4 regions of the Staphylococcus lutrae genome follow, and region 1 is predicted to be linked to each of the others. Evidence: riboswitches for the same ligand, from Rfam matches in the RefSeq annotation. Region 1 holds a riboswitch; each other region holds the start of a gene.
What was found. A riboswitch is a leader RNA that binds a small molecule or an ion and turns the genes downstream of it on or off. The one in region 1 is predicted to bind S-adenosylmethionine.
Positions count from the first base shown of each region.

Region 1 (4,864 bases):
AAAAAGTGGTTACGGATTATACTGTTTTGAGAGGATTCAAACCACATTATTTGCATAATGGTGCATTTTCAGGCGCTTTAGGTACATTATATTTATCATAATATCTCCAATGTGTGTCAATAGAACATGTCATCAGCAGCACAATCTAAAAAGATGAATGTCCGTCGAGTACGCTCGATAACATTCATCTTTTTCATTTTAAAATGTAAGTTCGTTTGCCAACTTTTGAGCTGACACGATTGTGCCGACTACACCTGGCTTAATATCAATCGCAACATAACGATTGTCATCTCGCAATTCATCTAACCATTCCGAGAATACTTCACCTTCCACATCAATCAACTCAAAACTTTCAAAATCTGCTTCAGCTACTTTTTTCGCACGTTGACTCAAGCTCCACACTGGCATGAAATACGATTGATCAAAATGGTCATTCTCGTCATAAACAAGCATAAACTGCTTTTCACCTTTTTGACTTAAACCGTACACCATATCTGTTTTGGCAACATCTTGTACGAATTCACGAATACGAATATTATCCAAATCCGTCATTAAGTCATTAATGGCCTCAACGATTTTAATTTCGTGCCCTTCCACATGATCCGTCACGTTCACGAGTGCTTCATCCTCTTCGTCAAACATTTCATCTAATTCATAAGTAGCGAAGCGGTCGATATCCATCTCTTTAATTTTATCGTAAGCGATGTTTAGATTTTCTAGGTATGCTTTTGCTAATGATTCACGTGTCCAAAAACAGAATAACAATTTGCCATTGTGTTGATGCTTAATCATCTTTTTATCTTTCACAGCAATAAAAAATTGTTCGTTTATTAATATATCTTTATAAAAACGTTCATTCTTATATGACATGACTCCGCTCCTTTACAGATCAAAATCCAATGACAAATATAAACAAAATCGCTCTATTCGTCAAATTTCGTCCGTCTCATTCTCTTTTAACTCTACTATATCAGTAAACATCTTTACGTTAAAGCCCCGCTTTTTCTATAAATTCTTGCTCATAAGCCTCGATCTCAGCTAAACTTTCGGCATGCCAAATACAACCAAATCTCGAATTTACAGCTTTGTCTGTATACCAATCCCCATCATAATAAGATAATGGATACAAAACACCCCGTGTGACAAACTCACAAATAGTATCAAAAAAACGTGCATTATCCCCATTGGCAAAGTAGCTATAAAACTTATGATGCTGACTGACTAATTCATTGCGTAACAACAACATACTTGTCGAACCATTCTGTCTGAAGTTTAAATCAATCGCAAAAATATCACCTTGCGCATCAACGAGTAAGTCAAAACCAGCAATTCCAAAAAAGCCTTGTTGCACTGCTTTTTCCATAATTTCATATCCTGCTTGTATGACACTTTCAGGGACATGCGTCGCATTGATATTACCATTGTAAAACCCATATTCATCCGTCAGTTGTTTGGCTGCACCTAAATATACAATGCCCGCTTCAGGGTGCAAGGCATATTGAACACAATAATTTTCCACTGCTTCAATGCATTGTTCGATGATCAATGTTTTTGTCTCAGCTTCAGCCTGCTCTATACGCCTTACAGCTTTTGCTAAATCTTCATTGTTATAACAAATCATTACCCCATAACCCCCGCAGTCGGTAAATCATCTCCGGGTTTAATCACTAAAGGACAGCTCCAATGTTTGAGTGCCGCTTTAAAATCATCGAATGTAACCACTTCTCTTTTCGGCAAATATTTGCCAGATGTCCATTGGGGAATCAATGATTTATTGTTTAAATCTTTAAATAGTTGTTGATTCATCGCATAATGAGACGGATCCACTACCGTATCATCATGTACATATTGAAAATAAATCACGCGGTTTTGATTTTCAGTCAATGTTTTTAACTGTGCTTCATACGTCTCTTGATCACGAAATGGAATGATTTGTTCTGGCAATGTTTTACCAATCAATTGAAAGAGTTGTACAAGTTTATCTGTAAAACTCGCTTCATGGACTATTACTGGTAAATTCGCAATTAATAATTCCCTACCTGTTAAAAAGTTAGATTGGTGTTCATCAGGGGCTAACCATGGATTCGACACGTAAGAAGGTCTTGATGAATATACGACATTGGTATCATAAATCTCCCCCATTGTAATATGCTGTAAATCTTTTTCATAATTTTTCATCGTTTATGACTCCCTTTTATTTTGATGTTGCCGTTGAATCGTTTGTAACAACGCATCATCTTGTATCAATCTCGCTCCCATCAGTGCAATCGTTTTTGCGCCTATAATCAATGCTTGATCCCCCATCGGACTTACTGCTGCTTCACGAAAACGATGTGTATGACCCACTAAGCTTTTAGGTCCTATTTTAATATGCGGATGAATCGTTGGGACAACATGACTCACATTGCCTGTGTCCGTTGAACCGTAACCGAAATCATCATGACTCACTTCCTCCCCAAGTAAAGTCGCATATTGCTCAAATAAGTCATCTAACGCATCAGATTGAATAAATTCATTAACGCCATTTTGAATTGGCCCAAATTCAAATTCACAACCCGTTTGTATGGCAGCGCCCTTTGCAATATCATGTACTCTTGCCGTCAATACATCTAAATCTTTGCGCGTCGTTGCACGTGTATAAAATCGTGCGTGCGTAAAATCTGGTATAATATTCGCCGCTTGTCCACCTTCTAAAATGACGCCATGGACGCGTTCCGTTTTTTTAATATGTTGACGGAGCTGTGCCACGCCATTGAAATAGCTTAACATCGCATCCAAAGCGTTACGGGCTTCTTCTGCGTTTTCCGAAGCATGTGCACTCTTCCCATAAAATTTAATATCCAGAACATCGACGGCAAGTGTCGGAACTGTACGATATGTTTCATTACCTGGATGTACCATCAGTGCAACATCAATCTGATCAAATAAACCTTCACGAACATATGATGCTTTTGCACTTCCGTTCTCCCCACCTTCTTCAGCGGGACAACCAAACACAATGACCTGTCCCCCAATCTCATCAATAACTTGTTTTAACGCAATGGCCGCTAACACACTCGCTGTTCCGATAATATTATGTCCACATGCATGACCGAGCCCTGGTAATGCATCATATTCGGCAAGATAACTGATTTTAGGACCCGGTGCGCCTGAGTCGTATGTCGCAATAAATCCAGTTGAATGCCCAGCAATGTCTCTCTCTATTTGAAATTGTTGTGCCTTTAAATGTTCGATTAATAATCTCGAAGCGAAAATTTCTTCATTTCCGATCTCTGGCCGATCATGTATTTGATGACTGATATCGATATAGGTCAATCTATGTTGGTCAATATAATCTAAAATCCGCTGCGCTCTCTCCTGCATCAAATCCTCCTCCTTAAAATAAAAAAGTTATCGCATCGTTCTCTCACCAACAAGTACCGTATGACTGATGAACGTATGTGATAACGCCTCTGTTTTCATTTATCTTTCAGTCGTCAAACTGTTGGAATTCGCACCTTTATCGTCAATCCGATGAGGTTGCTGGGTTTCGTTGGGCCAATTCCCTCCACCACTCTCGATAAATTTGATTCAATTGTGTAACCATTTTAACTAATTTTGCGTGTTTTGTCATGTTATTTCAACACTGTTCCAAATCTTCTAACAATTATTGTTTTTATACTGCTTCACTTTCAATTGTATCCTTCTTATTTGTATACTTGTATTTGAAGTTTTTAAAACTTATAAAACCACTCGTATAACTCGGTTTGAAGCCTTTTTTCCTTATCACTCAAGACGTCAACACATCTCAAAATTCTTTTTTCTGCAATTGAATATGTTAAAATGAAGGTAATGATGAAGGAGGGATCACCATGCCAAAAATGAATGTAGAAAGTTTTAATCTCGATCACACTAAAGTCGTTGCACCATTTATTCGGCTTGCTGGCACAATGAAAGGGCTCAATGGAGATGATATTTATAAATATGATATACGGTTTAAACAACCGAACAAAGCGCATATGGAAATGCCCAGTCTCCATTCTTTGGAACATTTAATGGCAGAAAACATTCGCAATCATACAGATAAAGTCGTTGATTTAAGTCCAATGGGGTGTCAGACTGGTTTCTATGTCTCGTTTATTAATCACACAGATTATGATGACGTACTCAATATTATTGAAAAAACGCTCAACGACGTGATTTCAGCTAAAGAAGTCCCTGCATGCAACGAAGTCCAATGTGGTTGGGCCGCTTCTCACTCGTTAGAAGGCGCTCAAGCCATTGCACAATCCTTTTTAGAACAACGCGATCAATGGCACGATGTTTTTGGAACAGGAAACACGGCCACTTCTTAAAAGTTACATTTAAGCAATAATCAAGCGTGAAAAGTGAAACTCACCTAGAGTTGCTCCTTTCACGCTTTGTTCATTCATCTCAAATGAATTAAGATTTTATTGTTATGATTTTCCAGATTTATTCTGTAATCACCTTATGAATCAGCTGCGGTGTTTCTGCATGATCTGAAATCATAATATTATCGTACAATTTTTGTTTCACTTGTTCTACATCTTCACTATTTGCATAAATCGTAAGTAGCGATTCTCCAGCTTCTACTTTGTCGCCAATTTTTTTGTTTAAAACCAATCCAACCGCTAAATCAATCTCATCTTCTTTCGTTTGACGACCCGCACCTAACATCATTGAGGCGATACCAATTTCATTTGCAATCATTTCTGAAACAACCCCACTTTGTTTGGCAGGTAATTCAAATTGATATTGTGCTGTCGGTAATTTTGAAGGATCATCGACCACTGACGCATCGCCACCTTGATTACTTAAAAATGTTTTGAATTTCTCAAGCGCTTGACCATTATCAATCACTTCT
Region 1 covers NZ_CP020773.1:531,042-535,905, forward strand. The annotation lists gene coaW (type II pantothenate kinase) at 1-101, shown strand, start outside; gene B5P37_RS02675 (DUF2750 domain-containing protein) at 199-870, opposite strand; partial or broken gene ldmS (L-aspartate--L-methionine ligase LdmS) at 989-2,178, opposite strand; gene B5P37_RS02685 (M20 family metallopeptidase) at 2,182-3,363, opposite strand; SAM riboswitch class I at 3,460-3,566, opposite strand; gene B5P37_RS02690 (S-ribosylhomocysteine lyase) at 3,852-4,334, shown strand; gene B5P37_RS02695 (pyrimidine-nucleoside phosphorylase) at 4,453-4,864, opposite strand, start outside.

Region 2 (4,864 bases), 760 kb from region 1:
CAGCTAAAAAGGCAAGCCATTGGTTAAAGAAAAATAATACACCTACAATGATTATTGCTGTAACGGTCATCACTAAAAAAGGGACAACGAGCGATTTCTTCATTGAATGACGATTCATCTTGTCACCTCTTATCATTTTTAATCATACGTTTTAAATTCAATCCGAGATCAAGTAAACCAATTAAACGTGTCATGGGGTAGAATATAATTCCTACAATGACGAGCAATACTTTTAGTGCGTTCGGCATACGTTTCACTGTGGAAAAATAATGAATGAAACTAAGCCCCTGCACAATCAACAAAAATCCTAAAACGAGTTGAAAGTTAATGCCAATACTATTCGGTGTCGTTGCAGGAGGTGTCGTAATGGTTGTCAATAATGCCAATGCATACATAATAAAAATGGAACGCTTCATTTGCCATGAATAGAGTGGACGAAAGACTGGCGTTGCCACCTTGAACTTGCGCAATATTGGAAAAATCACTGTTAACGCCACGATGAGATAAATAGCAATGGCAATGACGATCATCCCTGGCATTTGTATAGCAAGTTGCTGAATAGAATGATTTAAAATGTCTTGTGCCTGTTGATCTAAATTTTGTAAAGTTGCCGCTTGCTCCACTATTGAGCGGTACGGTTGTAACAAGGCATCTGCATATGGGAGCTTTTTCATACTCTGTAGTATCATCATCACACTCAAAATCAGTATACTCGCCGTCAGTGTACTTACATATATAATGCGTTCTTTAGACGCACGTTGCTGCAACAATTGAGCAATGACCATACTCAACATTAAAGTAATGATTAGTAATGACATGACCCATACATTGCCTGTTAGCGTCGAAAGTACAATCGTTATGAACGCAACAAGCCCAAATGAATGTTGAGATCGGTACCATAATACGATGCCGGGTATGAATGCAAAACACGCTAAAATCAAAGCCAACCACGGCATGAGATGTATCACTAAAATCATCACGAGTAAAGCCACCGTGCTGATGAGTGTTGCTTTAAGATCAATTTTCGAAAACAAAGAAGCCACTTCCAAACTTTTTTAATCTATAGTCTTTATTTTACAAGTTTTGTAATATGAATACAATTTGCACTATTTTATTTTCCGCATCTTACCACTCAATTACAAAGCTTTGTGTTGTTTGAACAAACTTAGAAAAGCTATATTCTAGCTATTATCCCTAAAATATAGCTTTTTGTCTAGTATTCTGAGCGAACATATTTAACATAAAAGTAGGGTATTACCGTCTAAACTTGGAAACTTTTAAAAAATGATATAAGTAGGGGGCCCAATCATTAAAATTCAAGAGAAAACCATCATGTCCTACGTTATCAGGAACAAAAAAGTGGCGATGAAATTTAAAATATGCGCCTAATGCTTCAACTTGATCATTAGGATACAACAAATCATCTGTAAACCCAAATGTCAGTACTTTCGTCTCTAATTGTTGGAATACTGCTTCAACATCATCACGACCTTGATGTATATCATGACTGTCTAACACACCAAGAAGTGTGAGATAACATTGTAAATCAAACTGCTCCTTAAATTTATTTCCCTGATACTTTTGATACGATACGACTTCATCTGGGGTAAAGCGGGCATCATAGCTTTTAGAAGAACGATAGGTTAAAAATCCAAGTTGTCTAGCGATACTCAGCCCTTCCTTACCCCCTAAGTAAATCGCTTGACGTGCAATCTCATTAAAAGCTCGACTATATGAAGAGGTTTTTTCTGTGGCTGCAAGTATAATCGCTTTTTTAACATTAAATTTTTGATTGTATAGAAGTTCCATGACTTGCATCCCCCTAAAGAGCCACCAATGAGTACATCAATCTGCTGATAGCCCAATGCAGCGATACCCATCTCAAGTGCACGGACAATATCGCGCAAGGTCAATTTTTGTGGAAAATTAGGATCGGTTAAACGGGAACTTGAACCAAATGGACTACCAATCACATTAAATGTAAGAAATTGATAATCATGTACAGGTACATACCCTCCATCAATAATCTCACGCCACCAACCTGGCTTTTCTTCTGTACCATACGTTAAGTGGTTGCCTGTTAGCGCATGGCAAACAACAGCAAGGGGTTGACCAGAATAGCCTACATATTCATAGCGTAATTTTAAATTTTCAATCGACTCACCCGACGCTGTCATAAATGGGCCCAATTCCAAAGTATCTACTCGATAATTCATCATTTAAGACTGCCCTCCCTCTAAAAATAAAAAAGTCATATTACCTTTATACGGCAATACAACTCAGTAAATCAGTTAACGAATGAACTTATCATCCACGTGTGTGGTTGGTTGTAGCACCGTACTTAGATGTTTAAGTGGTTGCTGAAGTGTCACAGGGCCAAATCCCTCAACTTCTCTCAATAAGTTTTTTATGATATCTAGTTTGAATTTCATCATACCTTATATAGGTCATATATGCAAATGATTAATTAGAATAATCCGATAATTCTCAAAAATGCAACACTCACCATTCCAATAATGACGGTAACAGTTAAACTTTTTGTCCACAATGCAAAAAGTATTGTAGGAATCAGTGCCCATATAAAAATCCAATTCAACGTATACCCCATGACGCCCTGTTGCTGCTGAATCAAACCGTCCACGACTAATGCAGTAAATAGCGTAATAGGAATAAACGTGAGCCATTTTAATACTTTTTCAGACAGCTCAACTTTAGAAATCATCACAAATGGCGCAATACGTATGAGCAATGTAACTAAACCTGATAAGACAATCGTCCAAAATAAATATAATGTCATCGATCAATCACCATCCCTATCGTGGCACTACATGTAGATGCAAGCAAAATCGCCAAATAAGAAGGCATAAAGAGACTTAATAACAACATCATGACAATGACGATACCGACTAAAAAAAGATAAACGCGTAGTTTCGTTTTTGTTATCCCTTCAAATTGTGAAATCGCTAAAAAGATAAACATTGCCGTAATCGCATAATCGAGCCCAAAAGTTTCAGGATGTTTGAAAAAATCTCCAAGCAATGCACCTAACACCGTAACAAGCGCCCAAAATAAATAAGCCAATACATTTAAACCATACATCCATTGATGCGTAATAGAGAAACCTTTCGTATAAGGGGTAATCGCAACCGCAAACGTTTCATCGGTCACTAAACTCCCCACGCCTATTCTATGTAAAATAGAGTGCTGTTTAAATTGTGGCGCTAAGGTCATACTCAATAAAAACATGCGACTGTTGACAATCGCCGTCGTCAAAACGATAATCCATATCGGTGTCTGTACCGCAACCAATGTGATAATAATAAATTGAGCAGCCCCTGCATAGACGAATAATGAAAACAACAGAATTTCTAAAATACTAAAACCTGAAGCAACACTCACAATACCAAACGAAAAGCCTACCCCTGCATAACCTAATAATGTTGGAATGCAATCTTGTATCCCTTGTTTAAACGTTGTATAACGCAAAAGACTCACCCCTTAAAAATTAGTATTTATTATATTATAGGATATCACACTATGCCAAGAGGTTAGTCTAACCTCAATCATACCGAAGTCTAACCGGAAGTGTAAAAACATTGTCATACCCGCAAAGATACGTTTTTAGAAAATTAAGAAAAAACAATGTCGCTGTCCTGTGCTTATGAAGCACGTGTAGGTCTACAACGACCGAATGACATTTTGTTCTACAATAAAAAGCCGAGAGCATCCTCGGCTTTTTACATAAATATTTTTAGATTTTTCAACGTATTGGCTTACTGCGGTTGAATAACCGTTTGTCCACCCATAAATGGTACTAATGCTTCTGGCACTGTGATCGTCCCGTCTTCATTTTGATAATTTTCTACAATTGCAGCAAATGTACGTCCAACCGCCAATCCAGAACCGTTTAATGTGTGAACATACTCTGGTTTTGCATCTTTATCACGTTTAAAACGAATATTAGCACGACGCGCTTGGAAATCTACACAGTTGGAACATGAACTAATTTCTTTATAATCTTGGTAACTTGGTAACCACACTTCTATATCATACGTTTTACTTGCACCGAAACCAATATCACCTGTACATAGAATGACACGACGATAAGGTAATTTTAGCGCTTCAAGAATCGCTTCTGCATGTGTTGTCATTTCTTCCAACGCATTCCAAGAATCTTCCGGCTTTTCTATTCTCACCATCTCTACTTTATTGAATTGATGTAAGCGAATCAATCCTCGTGTATCACGACCGGCTGATCCCGCTTCACTTCTAAAACAAGCAGATTGTGCTGTAAATTTTGCTGGTAATTGACCCGGTTGAATGATTTCGTCTCTATAATAATTCGTTAAAGGGACTTCTGCTGTAGGAATGGTATACATGCCTTCCTTTTCAACTTTGAATAAATCTTCTTCAAATTTTGGTAACTGTCCTGTCCCATACATCGATTGGGCATTGACCAACTGAGGCACCATCATTTCTTTGTAACCGTGTTGTGTGGTATGCATTGTAATCATGAAATTCATCAAAGCCCGTTCTAATTTCGCACCCTCATTTGTTAGAAATACGAATCTCGCACCCGATACACGTGCTGCACGATCAAAGTCCGCCATTTCAAGTGACTCTACTAAATCCCAATGCGCTTTCGCTTCAAAGTCAAATTCACGAGGAGTCCCCCATTTTTTTAATTCTATGTTCTCTGTATCATCTTCACCTTCAGGCACATCGTCATGAATTAAGTTAGGAATACGTGACAAAACGTCTTTCAATTTCTTTTCTGTGTCTTTCAATTGTGCGTCAATCGCTTTGATTTTTTCGCCAACTTCACGCTGTGCTTTAATGGCATCCTCTGCATTTTCTTTATTCC
Region 2 covers NZ_CP020773.1:1,291,081-1,295,944, forward strand. The annotation lists gene B5P37_RS05895 (DHH family phosphoesterase) at 1-118, opposite strand, end outside; gene B5P37_RS05900 (DUF2232 domain-containing protein) at 123-1,034, opposite strand; partial or broken gene metX (homoserine O-acetyltransferase MetX) at 1,255-2,219, opposite strand; SAM riboswitch class I at 2,302-2,405, opposite strand; gene B5P37_RS05910 (AzlD domain-containing protein) at 2,468-2,797, opposite strand; gene B5P37_RS05915 (AzlC family ABC transporter permease) at 2,794-3,486, opposite strand; gene serS (serine--tRNA ligase) at 3,774-4,864, opposite strand, start outside.
Region 2: linked by a shared signal. The riboswitch ahead of metX (homoserine O-acetyltransferase MetX) and the one ahead of B5P37_RS02685 (M20 family metallopeptidase) in region 1 are both predicted to bind S-adenosylmethionine.

Region 3 (4,864 bases), 280 kb from region 1:
CCCCAACTTTTTCTTCGTTTTGGTATATCATTGCTGTATCAATACTTCGGTAGCCACTTTTAATGGCATGCTTTACAGCTTCCTTCGCTTGATCATTATTCTCAACTCTGAATACACCTAAACCCACTTGTGGCATCGTATTTCCATTATAAAAAGTTACATTATTCATCTCATATCTCTCCTTTTCATCTAACTTTATCCTATCTGAAAACCCCGCTTTAGTGCAATGAATTGAAACTGGAAACCTTCAATATTCAACGCGTGTATGCCATCTATATCAAATCTATGAACACCTATGACAAGCGATAGGTAGATGTAATCATCATATTCTCATTACAGCACGTATCAAAAAAAGGGAACGATATTCAAATGATATCGTCCCCCACACGTTGTGATTCATGATTAATTAAATGATTCAATTTCGTCCATGATATTTTGTAAATCATTGACATCATATTGAATGCGCCCATGAAAGACAAACTTATTGAAGAAATCATTTAACTGCAACGGACCAACCAAAACTTTAGTCGCACCTTGTGATGCATAATTTGAAATGGTGATCGCTTCTTCATGACGTGGATTAAAGTATAAAATGGCAGTTGGTGTATATTTCAAATCTAGTTCGCGTTGTAACTTCACTGCTAATGATTCAATATGTGACAATCGTTCAGTATAATCCACAATTGATAACGCATTTTCAGTTTCACGATTTTGATCTAAAACAATGGTTTGCGGTGTTTGTGGATTTAAATTTAATGTTTTAAACACTTGTTCCATCATAGGATTTTTAGAAAACTGTTGCTGACTAATTCCTTGATATACATGCCCTTTTAACAGCTCTGAGTCAATGAGGTATAGACCTGTACGCGTCAAAACAAGATGGCTTACCCGTGTAATATGCTCTAAATCATTTGTCGGCAAAAAGATATTCGCCATAATGTGCATATCTTCTGGTCGAATTCTCTTTTCTTTCACTAAACGTTCCCGAATGCCGAGTAAGCGCATGTCCGTCACGTATTCACTATGATTTTTTGAAAAAAGTTTTAAAGCATCAATTTCTCTGTTTTTCGACGACATCATTGTTTCATATTCTTCTTTATGTCGTGCTTCTGCTTTTTTCTTGTCAATACGGACTTTTTCAAGTTCTTCCTGGTGTTCGTGCGTTAACTTATCTTGCTTCTCTTGATAGCGATGCGCATATGTTTCTTTAGTTTTCTTTTTGCTTTTCAATGCCACTAAGAACAAAATAAAGAATAATGCTGCAACAACAATCGCAGCGATTAGGCCGATTTCCATTGGACCAAATTGTATCATGAGCAATACCTTCCTTTTATAACTTTTCTACAGTTATTTCTATTATATTAAATAACTATAAAATTAGCGATACTAATCAACAAGAAATTTATTTCAGAGCATTTACAGCATCTTTTAATAATTGAACTTTATCCACACGTTCCCAAGGGAGCTGCACGTCTGTACGACCAAAATGACCGTAAGCAGCGGTTTGTTTATAGATTGGTTTTTGTAAATCTAACATTTGAATAATGCCAGCTGGACGTAAATCAAAGTTTTTACTCACGGCTTCAATCAAAAGTTCCTCTTTGACCTTCCCAGTGCCAAAAGTATCAATGGCAATCGATACCGGTTGCGCTACCCCAATTGCATAGGCCAGTTGCACTTCACACTTGTCAGCAAGATCTGCAGCAACAATATTTTTGGCAACATAACGCGCCGCATATGCAGCCGAACGGTCAACTTTTGTAGGATCTTTACCAGAAAATGCACCGCCACCATGACGTGCATATCCCCCGTACGTATCAACAATGATTTTACGGCCTGTTAAGCCGGCATCTCCTTGTGGTCCACCAATTACGAAACGTCCTGTTGGATTAATGAAAAATTTTGTATCTTCATCTAAAAGCTTTTCATCAACCGTTGGGTAAATAACATGGGCTTTAATATCATTTTGAATTTTCTCAAGTTCAACTTCTTCATGATGTTGAGAAGAAATAACAATCGTATCGATTCGCTTAGGTTGATCGTTTTCATCATATTCCACAGTTACTTGTACTTTCCCATCCGGTCTTAAATAATCTAAAGTGCCATTTTTACGCACTTCAGATAAACGTTTAGATAATTTATGTGATAAATCAATTGGTAATGGCATGAGTGCCTCTGTTTCATTTGTCGCAAATCCAAACATTAATCCTTGATCGCCTGCACCTGTGTTGAGTACCTCTTCATTTGAATCATCGCGGTATTCTAGCGCACGATCTACCCCTTGTGCGATATCTGGTGATTGTTCATCAATAGCAGTTAATACTGACATCGTCTTATAATCGTAACCATACTTCGCTCGTGTGTAACCAATTTCTTTGACTGTTTCTCTTACGACTTTCGGGATATCAACATATGTAGAAGTTGAAATCTCACCTGCAATTAATGCCATTCCAGTCGTCACTGTTGTTTCACAAGCGACACGTGCATCTGGGTCTCCTTTTAAGATTTCATCTAAAATTGCATCAGAAATTTGGTCAGCAATTTTGTCTGGGTGACCCTCAGTAACTGATTCTGAAGTGAATAAACGTCTGTTATAAGTCATCATATACTCCTTTTTATCAAATATTACGAACATTCTCTCTCTGAGCTCAATAAAAAAGAGCCTTTCGACACTATTAAATAGAGTGAAGGCTCTAACGTCCATTCGCTCTTATCGTTCAGACCATAGAAATGTCTGCAAACGGTTTGGCACCTTTCTTCGTTAAAAGAGGTTGCTGGGTTTCATTGGGTCCATGTCCCTCCACCACTCAGGATAAGAGAATCCGTTGTTTTCATATTACATAAATTTGATTACGATGTCAATTTCATCAATGCATCCTAGAATTCATTGCGTTCCTTGCTGTACGAAATGTTTCAGTTGGAAGTGCCCACTACTATAGTGAAAAATTACTTTACTTTCTTTATTTTATCTTTATTTTTTCTAAATTCGGTATGGATTATTTAGCGAATATGTTATACTTTTTAAATGTAAAGGCTTACATTTTCAATATTAATTTGGAGGGATGATACCATGTCATTCGACAAAGAAGCAATTGGCACATTAATTGATAAACCGAGTTCACATTTTCAACTGACTACGACAGAGCTCTACAATAAAATTCTGAAAAGAAACGAAGCTGTGTTAACAGAGTCAGGTGCAATCAATGCCAACACAGGAGAATATACGGGACGCTCCCCTAAAGATAAATTTATTGTTGATAATCCACAAGTTAAAGATGATATTGATTGGGGGAGCGTTAATCAACCTATCTCAGAAGAAAAATTTTTAAAGCTGTATGATAAAGTCATGGATTATTTAAATCAAAAAGATGAATTATTTGTCTTTAGCGGCTATGCAGGAAGTGACAAACAATCACAACTTAAACTATCCGTCATCAATGAATATGCATGGCATAATTTATTTGTTCAAAATTTATTTATCAAACCCAGTTCAAAGGAAGAAGCGTCTAAAATTAAAGCAGATTTCACCCTCATCTCTGCACCGCGCTTTAAAGCAGATCCTGAAATCGATGGGACACGTTCGGAAACATTTGTTATTATTTCATTCAAACACAAAGTTGTCCTTATCGGAGGCACAGAATATGCTGGAGAAATGAAAAAGTCCATTTTCTCTGTGATGAACTACTTACTACCACAAAGAAACATTTTAAGTATGCACTGCTCTGCTAACGTTGGTGATAAGGGGGATGTTGCACTCTTCTTCGGTTTATCAGGAACAGGTAAAACAACACTTTCTGCTGATCCGGATCGCAAACTGATTGGTGATGATGAACATGGTTGGAATGACAACGGTGTCTTTAACATTGAAGGCGGTTGTTACGCAAAGGCCATTCACCTATCTGCTGATAAGGAACCTCAGATTTACAAAGCCATTCGATATGGAACAGTATTAGAAAATGTCGTTGTTAATCCACAGGGCGATATCGATTTTGACGACAATCGTTATACTGAAAACACACGTGCGGCCTACCCTATCGATCATATTGATAATATCGTATTGCCTTCCAAAGCATCACATCCGAATACGATTATTTTTCTTACAGCAGATGCTTTTGGTGTCCTACCTCCAATTGCTAAATTAAATAAAGACCAAGCAATGTATCACTTCTTAAGTGGCTTCACCTCTAAATTAGCAGGGACGGAACGTGGCGTAACAGAACCTCAGCCTTCATTTTCGACTTGTTTCGGCGCGCCGTTTCTCCCATTAAGAGCTGAAGTGTATGCCAAATTATTAGGCCATTTAATCGATGAACATGAAGTAGATGTCTATCTTGTAAATACCGGCTGGACTGGCGGTCAATATGGAACCGGTAACCGTATAAAGTTAAAATATACTCGTAAAATGGTTAACGCCGCTATAAACGGCACATTAAAATCAGTAACTTTCGAAAAAGATCACATCTTTGGTCTATCGATACCTACAGAAATTGAAGGCGTACCGACAACCATTTTACAACCTAAAAATGCATGGTCTGATAAAACAGCCTATGATCAACAAGCACAAAGTTTAGTCGATCGCTTTAAAGAAAACTTCAAAAAATTTGGCACAGAAGCACAGCACCTTGAATCCACTGGTGGCTTCAAAAGTCAAAATTAGACGACAATCAAATGAACGGGATGAAAATCTATTTTAATTTAGATTTTCACCCCGTTCTCTTCTATATATCACTGATTAATTAGCTTTCATTCGACTCGCTATTGCGCCTTTAGCAAATTAAAAACATCTCAGTCTGAATGCATTTGATTTGCTCAATCATCCTTTATTTGCTTCAACTTGCGCTATCCAGTGTTGGATATAATCCAA
Region 3 covers NZ_CP020773.1:248,798-253,661, forward strand. The annotation lists gene B5P37_RS01190 (aldo/keto reductase) at 1-169, opposite strand, end outside; gene B5P37_RS01195 (NERD domain-containing protein) at 403-1,314, opposite strand; gene metK (methionine adenosyltransferase) at 1,403-2,602, opposite strand; SAM riboswitch class I at 2,708-2,819, opposite strand; gene pckA (phosphoenolpyruvate carboxykinase (ATP)) at 3,071-4,657, shown strand; gene B5P37_RS01210 (alpha/beta hydrolase family protein) at 4,814-4,864, opposite strand, start outside.
Region 3: linked by a shared signal. The riboswitch ahead of metK (methionine adenosyltransferase) and the one ahead of B5P37_RS02685 (M20 family metallopeptidase) in region 1 are both predicted to bind S-adenosylmethionine.

Region 4 (4,864 bases), 1.2 Mb from region 1:
CGCGGCAACGAGAAGATAATGAAAATTATTTAGCAGTAGGTGCGTTCGCGCAGAATTTATTATTATTGTTGTATGAAAAAGGGATTGGAACTTGTTGGAAAACGCCCGATTATATATTTAACCCTAAAGTGCGTACAGCATTCGGGGTCGGGCCAGATGAAAAACTTGTAGGATTTATTTATCTTACCGACCTCATAGATGAGGAAAACTACAAGAAAGTTCCACGTAAAAATAGAGGTTTAATTTCAGAGTTTTAAAGTAAACGACGCAGATCTAAGAGGTGAATAACATGAGGGAGCGTGTCTCCACGAATTTGCGAGGGATTTTTCCGAGAGCGGTGTCTTAGAGCGCGTTGAGATGATGCTGAGGGAAGTCGCGTATACATGAATACGCTTTAAACATAAGATACTTCGTAGACGCACGAAAAACAAAATTTTGGCAGAAGCGATGAGACTCTGTGCTAACATAAAGTTACATCTATAAAAAAGAACCGAGAGAATCTCTCGGTTCTTTTTTATAGAAACAGGAAGGACAATGTAGTGCGATTTAATGTCATCAGCAATAAGACTTTAACGCACCAGGCATGAAGTGCTATCCTGTTCGCTAATTGTAGGGTGTTAAAAGTTAGCCTAAACTTTCAGCGAGGTACTGTTCCACTTGTTCAGGTGATTTTGCATTTGCAGAGTGAAGATGATGACGTTTTTCACCATTTTGGAAAATTAAAAGGCTTGGAATACCCATCACTTCATATTGTACAGCCGCTTCTTCCAATTCATCACGATTCACTGAATACCATGTATATTGGTTATATTTTTCAATAATGGGGTCAATCCACATATCCATTGCTCTACAATCTGGACACCAACCCGCTTCAAATTTAATGATAACGGGTTCGTTGCTTTGAATGACTTGATTGAATGTCTCCATTTCAGTAATACTTTGCATGTTAGACCTCTCCTTATAAATCAATTAAGTAACGATATTATATCGGATTTTGGCTAAGAAGTCACTTTACATTGATTTTCAAATGCTGTGCAAATGAAAGGTGAAATAGATTGTTTTCTTTTTCTTAAAGCGTTACTATTACATTGTGAATATATCTTTGCATTATATAAATAGTGCAGTGTTAATAATTATATATCTCATAATTTGATTTTCTAACAAGTAGATATAAACAATCATAATTCAAGATATTTAAAATGTATTTTAACGAGGAGGTTTATGAATGATTAAATTTTATCAATATCCTAACTGTACAACATGTAAAAAAGCGGCAAAGTTTTTGTCGGAGCATGGTGTGAGTTACGAACCTATAGACATTACACAACATACACCAACGAAAGAAGAATTCCGCGAGATTATTGAAAAATCAGGTGTCGATATTAAGAAATTTTTTAATACACACGGCGCAAAGTATAGAGAACTGAATCTGAAAACGCAATTGGACACGATGCCAGATGAAGAAAAATTAGAATTGCTTGCTTCTGATGGTATGTTGGTGAAAAGACCCCTTGCGATATCTGGTGATGTCGTGACATTAGGATTTAAAGAAGACGTTTATCGTGAGACTTGGTTATCATAAAATAGTTGATAGAATAAGCGCAATGTGTCATGATTGAAATGTAAACGTACACGTACATACAAAATAGGAGGGGATTCAAGTGGCAGTGCCAAGTGAATTAAAATATTCCAAAGAACATGAATGGGTAAAAGTTGAAGGAAATACTGCGATTATTGGTATCACTGATTTTGCACAAAGTGAGTTAGGGGATATCGTTTTCGTTGAACTTCCGGAAGTGAATGACAACGTATCTGAAGGGGAAACTTTTGGTAGTGTAGAATCTGTTAAAACCGTTTCTGAATTGTATTCTCCAGTTTCAGGTCAAGTCGTTGAAGTGAACGAAGATTTAGAAGATACACCTGAAGCAGTCAACGAATCACCCTATGAAAATGCATGGATGATTAAAGTTGAATTGAATGATTCAAGCGAGCTAGATGCATTAATGGATGCAGCAAGCTATGAAAAAATGATTGGTGAATAATCGCATCATGAGAACTCCTCGGTAATGTCATTATCTAGGAGTTTTTTATATACAAATATTTTTTAGAAGGTGAAGCACATGACGATGATCCATAAGGTGATAGTGGTTGAAGGGAAATCTGATAAAAAACGTCTTCAAGAAGTGTTGCTAGAACCTGTAGAAATCATTTGTACACATGGAACAATGGGAATCGAAAAGCTAGACAATATGATTGAATATTTGTATGATAAACAAGTCTATATATTAGTTGATGCAGACGCAGAAGGTAGACGGATTCGCAAGTGGTTTTCCACGTATTTGAGTGAGCGGATAGATATCGTTATCGACACGACTTATAGTGAAGTCGCACGCTGTCCACGTGATTATCTCGCTAAACGTTTACAAAATTTTGGTTTTAAAGTAAAGCAAGACTTTTTTGTTAAAGGGAAGTATTCTTATGCCGAATGTTTCAAAACAATCAAACAATATATCTGAACATTTCGATAAAAGTGCCCATCTTATTTTTGGATATACGCCGATGTGTGGGACATGTAAGGTGGCGGAACGAATGTTAGATATTGTGAATGAAATGGTGTCATGGCCTCTGGTGAAAGTGGATTTGAATTATTACCCGGAGTGGAGTCAAACACATGAAATCCAATCCGTTCCTGTACTACTCATCATGCGATATGATCAAGAAGTTGAACGGATTTATGCGTTTCATTCTGTTACTGATTTATTAGAAAAAATAAAAAAACCATTGACGTAAGTTGCGGACAATGATATTATAGTAAACAATTAAATAATCAGAAAACTCTTATCCAGAGTGGTGGAGGGATGTGCCCTACGAAGCCCGGCAACCGTCTATATTATAGAAATGGTGCCAATTCACAAAAAGTATTGACGACTTTTGAAGATGAGAGAAAAGCGACTCGTGTTATTGCTTTCTCTTTTTTCTTTAAAAGAGAAAGCATTTTTTTAATTTATAAAGGAAAGACTGAGGAGGCGTAGAATGATTACACTTAAAAATATAGTGAAGAAGTACGAGAGTAAATCAAAATCTGTAACTGCTGTAAATAATGTAAATCTCGAAATCGATAGAGGTAAAATTTATGGGATTATCGGATTTTCAGGAGCAGGTAAAAGTACTTTGATTCGATTATTTAATTATTTAGAGAAACCCACGTCAGGTGAAGTCATCATCGGCGGCGATCATATCGGGCAATTAAGTCCATCTGAGTTACGACGAAAGCGTCAAAAAGTGAGTATGATTTTCCAACATTTTAACTTATTGTGGTCTAGAACGGTGTTGGATAATATCATTTTTCCACTCGAAATTGCGGGTGTTCCTAAAGGTGAAGCGAAAGAACATGCGATGGAACTCGTCTCTCGTGTAGGGTTACAGGGGCGTGAGCACGCATATCCATCAGAGTTATCAGGCGGACAAAAGCAGCGTGTCGGTATTGCGCGTGCTTTAGCAAACAATCCAGAAGTATTGTTGTGTGACGAAGCGACAAGTGCGCTAGATCCACAAACAACAGATGAAATACTAGACTTATTACTTCAATTGAAAAAAGAGAATAATTTAACGATTATTATGATCACACATGAAATGCATGTCATTCGACGCATTTGTGACGATGTTGCTGTGATGGAAAACGGTAAAGTCATTGAGGAAGGAAAAGTGTCAGACATTTTTGAGAATCCACAGCATGAGGTGACACGTCGATTTGTTCGAGAAGACTTGAAACCGAGTGATCAAGGCGAAGATTTAACGCACACCTTTGATTTAAAAGCTGATGAAGTGTTGGCGCGACTGACTTTTTCGGGTGAAAATACAACACAGCCGGTCGTGTCATATTTGACAGAAACGCATCACCTTCAATTGAATATTTTAGAAGGAAACATTAAACATTCTAAAACGGGGGCTATCGGTTATTTGCTCGTGCATATTAAAGATTTTTCAAAGATACACTTTGAAGAAATTAAAGCAGCGTTAGATGCACAAAATGTAGACATTGAGGTGATCAAACATGGGTAAGAGTATGAGCGATATTTTACACGAAATGATAACCATGCCGAATGTAAAATGGCCTGCCGTATGGGAAGCGACATACGAAACATTGTATATGACGATCATTTCGACGGCGTTTTCATTTGTACTCGGCTTGATTCTAGGCGTTATACTTTTTCTGACTTCAAAAAGTGAAGCGAAAACGGGACGTATTTTTTATAGCATTGTCTCATTTGTTGTCAACTTATTCAGAGCAATTCCGTTCATTATTTTGATTTTACTCTTAATTCCGTTTACCAGCTTACTGCTCGGTACGATTAGTGGACCTACAGGGGCTTTACCTGCATTGATTATTGGCGCATCACCGTTTTATGGCCGCTTAGTAGAAATTGCTTTAAAAGAAATTGATAAAGGTGTGATTGAAGCCGCACGTTCAATGGGGGCAACAACATGGAACATTGTGCTTAAGGTGTTAATTCCTGAATCATTACCCGCACTTATCTCAGGGATTACAGTGACGGCAATTGCATTGGTTGGTTCGACAGCGGTGGCAGGTGTTATTGGTGCCGGTGGATTAGGTAACCTTGCTTACTTAACTGGTTTTACTCGGAACCAAAATGATGTCATCTTAGTCTCAACGATTTTTATTTTAGTGTTAGTATTTTTAATTCAATTTCTAGGAGATTGGATGACGAATAAAATAGATAAACGTTAATAAAAAGGGAGAAATGTAGAATGAAGAGGATTTTATCGATTATTGTTATTTTAGCATTGGCAGTAGGACTTGCAGCATGTGGAAATAAAGCAGATACAAGCAAAGGAAACGACA
Region 4 covers NZ_CP020773.1:1,825,283-1,830,146, forward strand. The annotation lists gene B5P37_RS08460 (nitroreductase family protein) at 1-257, shown strand, start outside; gene B5P37_RS08465 (thioredoxin family protein) at 625-945, opposite strand; gene B5P37_RS08470 (arsenate reductase family protein) at 1,226-1,582, shown strand; gene gcvH (glycine cleavage system protein GcvH) at 1,662-2,042, shown strand; gene B5P37_RS08480 (toprim domain-containing protein) at 2,121-2,516, shown strand; gene B5P37_RS08485 (thioredoxin family protein) at 2,479-2,790, shown strand; SAM riboswitch class I at 2,836-2,944, shown strand; gene B5P37_RS08490 (methionine ABC transporter ATP-binding protein) at 3,034-4,062, shown strand; gene B5P37_RS08495 (methionine ABC transporter permease) at 4,055-4,750, shown strand; gene B5P37_RS08500 (MetQ/NlpA family ABC transporter substrate-binding protein) at 4,771-4,864, shown strand, end outside.
Region 4: linked by a shared signal. The riboswitch ahead of B5P37_RS08490 (methionine ABC transporter ATP-binding protein) and the one ahead of B5P37_RS02685 (M20 family metallopeptidase) in region 1 are both predicted to bind S-adenosylmethionine.